2 regions of the Paenibacillus sp. SN-8-1 genome follow, and region 1 is predicted to be linked to the other one. Evidence: a T-box and tRNA genes for the amino acid it is inferred to sense, from the RefSeq annotation. Region 1 holds a T-box; the other holds one or more tRNA genes.
What was found. The T-box of region 1 lies ahead of metG (methionine--tRNA ligase). A T-box ahead of a tRNA ligase gene usually reads a tRNA of that ligase, here a tRNA-Met.
Positions count from the first base shown of each region.

Region 2: it has a tRNA-Met gene. The T-box ahead of metG (methionine--tRNA ligase) is inferred to sense a tRNA for this amino acid. The anticodon was not compared.

Region 1 covers NZ_CP194782.1:1,849,231-1,852,643, reverse strand. Annotated here, with positions in the region: gene metG (methionine--tRNA ligase) at 1-1,566, opposite strand, end outside; T-box leader at 1,628-1,880, opposite strand; gene yidD (membrane protein insertion efficiency factor YidD) at 1,921-2,175, opposite strand; gene ACRRNK_RS08610 (Fur family transcriptional regulator) at 2,181-2,630, opposite strand; gene ACRRNK_RS08605 (response regulator transcription factor) at 2,807-3,413, opposite strand, start outside.
Region 2 covers NZ_CP194782.1:1,671,077-1,674,489, reverse strand. Annotated here, with positions in the region: gene ACRRNK_RS07745 (hypothetical protein) at 1-81, shown strand, start outside; gene ACRRNK_RS07740 (asparagine synthase) at 138-296, opposite strand; gene ACRRNK_RS07735 (hypothetical protein) at 385-795, opposite strand; gene ACRRNK_RS07730 (YjcZ family sporulation protein) at 1,067-1,171, opposite strand; tRNA gene ACRRNK_RS07725 (tRNA-Ile) at 1,314-1,387, opposite strand; tRNA gene ACRRNK_RS07720 (tRNA-Met) at 1,413-1,486, opposite strand; gene ACRRNK_RS07715 (hypothetical protein) at 1,548-1,742, opposite strand; gene ACRRNK_RS07710 (ABC transporter substrate-binding protein) at 1,864-3,372, opposite strand; gene ACRRNK_RS07705 (ABC transporter ATP-binding protein) at 3,369-3,413, opposite strand, start outside.

The DNA of each region.
Region 1 (3,413 bases):
ACGAGGGAAGATTGGCTCTCCCTGACCGAGCTTCGTACCGGCAGGAATTAACCCGTAGGATTTCGCGCTATCCCAGGCGGTAAGCTCGCCCTGGGCAATTCCGAGCTGAGCCCAAATTTTCGCGGGAGCCTGAGTCAGGAACGGCTGAAGCAGAATCGAGGCGATGCGCAGGGATTCTACCAAATGCACCATAACTGACGCTAGCTCATCACGCTTCGATTCATCTTTGGCCAAAGTCCAAGGCTGCGTCTCATCAATATATTTGTTCGTGCGGCTGACAAACTGACCGATGGCGGTAAGCGCGATGGAGAACTCAAGCTTCTCCATAACCTCTTCTACCTTCTCAACTGCAGCCTTTGCAGCATCTGTCAGTTCCTGATCAAAGGCGGTCACGTTCGGAACATAAGCCGGCAGCACGCCATCGAAATATTTATTCACCATAGCTACAGTCCGATTCAGCAGATTCCCCAGATCGTTAGCCAGATCTGAATTGATCCGCTCAACAAAGCTTTCCGGCGTGAACTGACCATCTGAACCGAAAGGCACTTCACGAAGCAGGTAGTATCTTGTTGCATCCAGACCGTAGCGGTCAATCAAGGTATTCGGATCCACCACGTTGCCTTTCGATTTGGACATCTTGCCATCCTTCATCAGCAGCCATCCGTGACCGAACACTTTCTTCGGCAGAGGAATATCGAGTGCCATCAGCATGATTGGCCAGTATATGGAATGGAACCGGACAATCTCTTTCCCTACCAGGTGTACATCTGCCGGCCAGTAGCGGTTATAGAGCTCCGCATTGTCGGTGCCATAGCCCAGTGCGGTAATATAGTTAGAGAGCGCGTCGATCCATACGTAGACGACATGCTTCGGATCGCCCTTGACCTTGACACCCCATTCAAAGGTTGTACGGGATACCGCCAGATCTTCAAGACCAGGCTTAATAAAGTTGTTAATCATCTCGTTCTTACGGGACTCCGGCTGAATGAAATCCGGGTTCTCCTCGTAATATTTGAGCAATCTGTCCGCGTAGCTGCTCATTCTGAAGAAATAACACTCTTCTTTCACCAGTTCGACCGGATGCCCGCTGTCTGGACTTTTGGCCCCTGTAATGTTCCCGTTCTCATCACGCACAACATCGACTAGCTGGGTCTCTGTATAGTAAGTCTCATCCGGAATACTGTACCAGCCTTCGTACTCGCCTTTATAAATATCCCCCTTCTGAAGCAGGCGGTCAAAAATGTCCTGTACGATCTGTTTATGCTTCTCATCTGTTGTGCGAATGAAATCATCATTAGAGATATCGAGTTTCTTCCAGAGCTCTTTGATTCCCTTAACAATCTCATCTACAAACTGCTGAGGGGTCATCCCTTTCTCTTGAGCCTTCTGTTCGATCTTCTGACCGTGCTCATCCGTACCCGTCAAGAACCGCACATCATATCCACGAAGCCTTTTGTAGCGGGACATTGCATCTCCAGCCACCGTGGTATAAGCATGGCCAATATGCAGCTTGTCACTCGGATAATAGATCGGTGTAGTCAGATAAAAAGTTTTCTTGTCAGACATCAGTAATCCTCCTTCTGGAATTTAAATTTCAGCCATAAAAAAACAAAAAACTCCCGCCCCATAATGGGACGAGAGAGTTCTCACGTGTTACCACCCAATTTCCCCGGACAAAATAACCACCCGGGCTCATTAACCGTCATATAGACGCTCCGATAACGCTGGATCAGCGCTTCCCCCTTACTGCAGGCATGCCCGCAAGCTCGAAAGAAGTTCCTCCCGGACCATCTTCCAAAGTCCCCCCAGACCGGTTCCCAGCTTCCTCCGGCTCTCTGCACTGGTTGGTTACCCTGTACTTATCCATTCTCAGGAAATATATATACTTAAAATATATGAAAAGTCATATGCGATGTCAAGTTAGGTCTCTTCTTGGAGATTGGCATTCTTATGACGCGGTGGAACCGGATCAAGCCCCCCGGGATGAAATGGATGACATTTAGCAATCCGCCGCGCGGCAAGCCAAGAGCCTTTCAGAGCACCATGTACCTCTATGGCTTCAAGCGCATAGGCCGAACAACTGGGATAGAAGCGGCAGGTTGGCGGCTTAAGCGGGGAGATGAATTTCCGATAGACATGGATAGGCCCCTGAACAACTTTACGCGTAATGGACATACCGCTTAGCCCTGATGCTCAGCTTCATAGGATTCCTGCTTGGCCGCCTGGCAGTCTTTACAATAACCGAATACTTCAAATTTATGTTTAACCACCTGGAATTGTTCTGGTTTATCGGCAAATGACATCGGACAGAAGTGAATGGGGTAGGTCTTCTCACATTGCAGACAAATCATATGATGATGGTGCCGTTCCTCACTACAGCCGCCCCTGAATTTAAGTCCGTCTTCAAAGACGATCTGCTCTATAACACCCAGTTCTTCCATAACACGCAAATTGCGGTAGACTGTATCAAAGCTTAGCCCGCTGTATTTCTTACACATATAATTATAGACATCTTTGGGTGTCAGATACCCTTCGGTTTCGGCAAATAATTTAGCCAGGGTCTTCCTCTGATCTGTAATCCGAAGCCCTTGGCTCGACATAACTCCAATAATCTGGTCTGTCGATAGCATATATTCTTCCTCCTGCCCTGACAAATCTGCTATCTCTCATAATGCCCCAAAAAGATACGTGAGTCAATCAGGACCCCATACATGCGAAAAGCCCTGTTCTCCAGCAATAACGCGCGCGGAGGGCAAGGCTTATTAATAAATTCACCAATATAAAATGAACTAACTGATGTAGTGAGCTAAATTGCGGGTGATTCTTGCAAGCGGTATTCTGACGGGGTCATCCCGAAATATTTCTGGAATACTTTCGTGAAATAACGTCTTTCTTGATAGCCTACACCAATGCCGATCTGGGCAATACTCTTGTTGCTGCTGCGCAAGAGACATTTCGCCACTTCCATCCGCTGCTTTGTCAAATATTCCACAAAAGTCTCCCCAAAATAATTCTTAAATAAGAGACAGAAGTAACTACAGCTGATTCCAAGGTATTCAGCGATCTCCTCAATCCCGAAATCTTGATCAAGCTTGTGCTGAATATAGTCCTGTGCTAACAGCATAAGCTGCTCAGAGGACTTCTTGGAAGAGCTTGAATCTGAATCTAACGAACGTTCCATAAGGGAGACAAACAGGGACAGCAGTTCCTTAAGGCTCAAAGACTGCTGCATCTGCTGCCAGACGAGCTCCTCTTGATCACTAGGCAGCATATGCAGTTCCCTCATCTCACGAACCAAATGGATTAGAAAGTAATGGAGCAGCTTCTCGGCTCTGCTTATAGATGGTTCCTTCAGGTGGCCTACATAATTTTTGAGTTCGCGTATCACCTGCTGCAGCGCATGGCCATCCCCA
Region 2 (3,413 bases), 180 kb from region 1:
CAGCGTCATCAAACGTTAGATGTGGATCAATTGATCATTCGGCTTCAAGATATTGAAGAGGTGCTGAGTGCGTATATGTGATAGAAATAATAAAAAAACCGGAAAGAGCTATGCTCTTCCCGGCATCTTCCAAACGCTTAACGGTGCTCGAACAAATCGATTGTCCCGAGTACAATATGAGCCAGACCAAAACCGAGCGCTCCAGTTGCAGCCATCTTGTACCGGCTTCTTAGCATGGAAGCAGCTGTAGCTGATACCACTGCACCAAGAACCGTTGGAACCAAGCCTTCACGCATGCCTAACACTCCCCTTAAGTTTGGTTTGAAAGACACCATTTATTCTGGGTGAAATTAGGCTGGATTATTCATACTCCCCGGCGAATGTCTATCCTGGCGGTAATCGATTTGCTTTTCCGCGGCCATATATGATCTTGAGCTCTTCCATTGCGGCCTGCTCCTCGTTATCGATACACCATTCTCGCAGTGCCTCAATCGCCTTTAGCTTACCGTTGCCACCATCTCGCCAGGTCAGCAGTTCTGCCACTTTAATCATAAGTGCTACCAGACTGCTGTTATCCTGCTTCGTCTTTTCAGCCTTTATTTTATGAAATAAAGCCTCTCGCTCCCAATCCAGCAAAATCTCTTCCCCTATTGTAGGCTTAAGCAGAGAATAGACCTTACTGCATTCAGGACAGCGAACGGCCTCTACTTGTTGGCTTTTGAAGAGCACACTAATATCATGATTGCAGACCTGACAATTGAACTTCACATTAATCTCAGGTATAGGTAATTCCATTTTGCATTGGCCCCCCAACTTTGATGAGTATTCGAGTCAAAAGTACAATATGTTTACCCAAAACTAGGAATTAGGAATCTTTTTCATCGTAAGTTGCAAGGAGAACTTCTATTAGGACTAATACAAAATGGATCATGTTCAATTTTTGGTTATTTTTACTAATTAAATATACCAAGAAAAACTTCCAGCAACAACACTTTTCACACATAAAACAAAGACGAGCCTAATCGACTCGTCTTTGCCTATCTTCATTATTTACCGTTGTGATGAATTAGATGAAAGTACGGGTAATAATCACCAGCAGAATAAAAAGAACCAAAATCACTCCTGTGGAAGTAAAAACAGGATTTGGACGATTCACTTTACATTCACTCATCGTAGTTCCCCTCCCCTCGATCCCGAGTCTAAAGTAATGTATGCTCCTCATCTGCCGGGTGCAAGGGCACTCTGGAAAGTCATTATACAATCGCCGTTATGGACAGCAAAAAACCCTTGCTTCGCAAGGGTCCTGCACGCTATGGGCCCTGAGGGACTCGAACCCCCGACCAATCGGTTATGAGCCGACCGCTCTAACCAACTGAGCTAAGGGCCCTTGTTACCTTTTTGATAAAAAAGTATTGCGGGGGCAGGATTTGAACCTGCGGCCTTCGGGTTATGAGCCCGACGAGCTACCGGGCTGCTCCACCCCGCGTCAGTAAATAGCGACATCAATTAATATACCTCATGAACACGCCATGAGTCAAGTGTCACCATTAAAGAATAAATCGAACTCCATATTTGCCCCGGCGGGAACGGAAAATTTCTATTTCACTTAGATCGTCCAGACCATAGATCCAGCCATCATGCTCAAGTCTGCGGGCCAGGCAGCCTGCTTGAAACTTCGTTCTATATAGTTTGTTAAAGTACACCCATTGCATGGATATCCGCTCACTTTCTTTTTTGATCAATACTTAGCTCTACCCTTATTATGTCCAGATTGAACCAAAAAATAGTCGCACAAAAAACCGTCCTCTGAATATTTCCAAAGGACGGCAGGTGTACTTTTAATGTGGCTATAACCCGGTTAACTTAACCTTTGGTCGCAGCTCCATCGGTTGGTGGGATATATGGAGTTCCATCAGGCTGGAACTGTGTTTTTGGGTTCTTTTTGATTTCCTGAAGCATTTCATTCCCTTTTTTCTCCCAGGCCTGGAGAGCTTCTTTTGGTGTCTTCTTATTGTCGATAACCTCTTGAATGAAGTTTTGTCCTACCATCGTAACTCCATATATACCCGGCTTCTCAGTTTGAAGTTTCTCATCATTCGAGTTCACAGGCGGAATAGGCTTCAACTTATAGAAGGCAGCCACATTGTAATTAAGTCCACTCACTGGCTTGATAAAAGATTTGCGGGATACCATTTCATAGGATGTGCTTCTTGCTTTAATCTTGGCCCAATCTGGTCCATTCACAAACTTAATGAAATCCCAAGCGGTATCCGGATTCGGTGCACTTGCATTAATAGACATATAATTACCAAGGTAGATGTCCCCACCAACGCCCGGCTTCTCCGGATGTGTAGGAATGGTTACAACATCCCAGTCGAAGGTTTTGAGCTTTTTGTTCGTCTTCGCAGCCTCGCTCATTCCAGACAGCTCCGTAACCAAGCCAACATCGCCTATAGCCATTGCTGTTTTTCCAGACATGAAGACATCGTTATCAACTGGACTATAGACCTGATTTTGCTGTGGGTTGTTCATTTGTGTATTCTCAAATAAAATTTTATCTTTTCTCAGCTGTACAATCGTGCTGATCGCCTTTTCCCACTGCGGTGTATTTACCGTCATTTTTTCCCCTTTTTCATCAAAGTATCGCAATTGCAGTGGTTGAATGTATCTATACAAATCATCACTCGCACTAGCGCCATTATAACGGTTAAATGCGAAGCCATAGATCCGGTCTTTCCCTTGACCTTTAGCTACACGTCTAGCCAGGTTAAATACCTCATCATAGGTCATGCCATCTTTAGGAACTTCTACGCCGGCGTCCTTAAAAATTTTCTTATTATAGAAGAGGGCAGAAGGCATAAAGGTTGGTGCCAAGGCATAGATGTTGTTATTACCCATTTGCTTAATTCCATCAATAACTGAAGGAACTATGTCAGCCGTATCAAACTTATCCTCTTGAATCATCGGATCCAGCTGTTTCAACATGTTCTCGTCAATCAATTTCTTCAAGCTGTTCGTGTCCGAGACAATAACGTCAACCGGATTACTGCCGGTCATCACCTTCTTCAAACTCTTTAGGGTATCCGGCGGCTGATAATTCTGGTTCTCCGAATAACGCATCTGATCACTATTGATGGCAGGCACTAGTTCTACAGTGACATTAGGATGGGTGTATTCATATACTTCCGTGAACTGCTGTCTGAAATATTGATCGTTCCCTCCACCGCCATACAACATTCCGATACGGAGCACCTTGGGCTCATTGCTGTCCTTCGCCTTATCCGAGGTACAGCCTGCGATCATCCCTGTGAGCATGATTGCAGCAAGACTTGTTGCCAAAATTTTGTACGCCTTACCAAATCGGTTTCTCAAGATTCTTCCTCCTTAATTGGTTTGGGTGGTGTAATTACAAT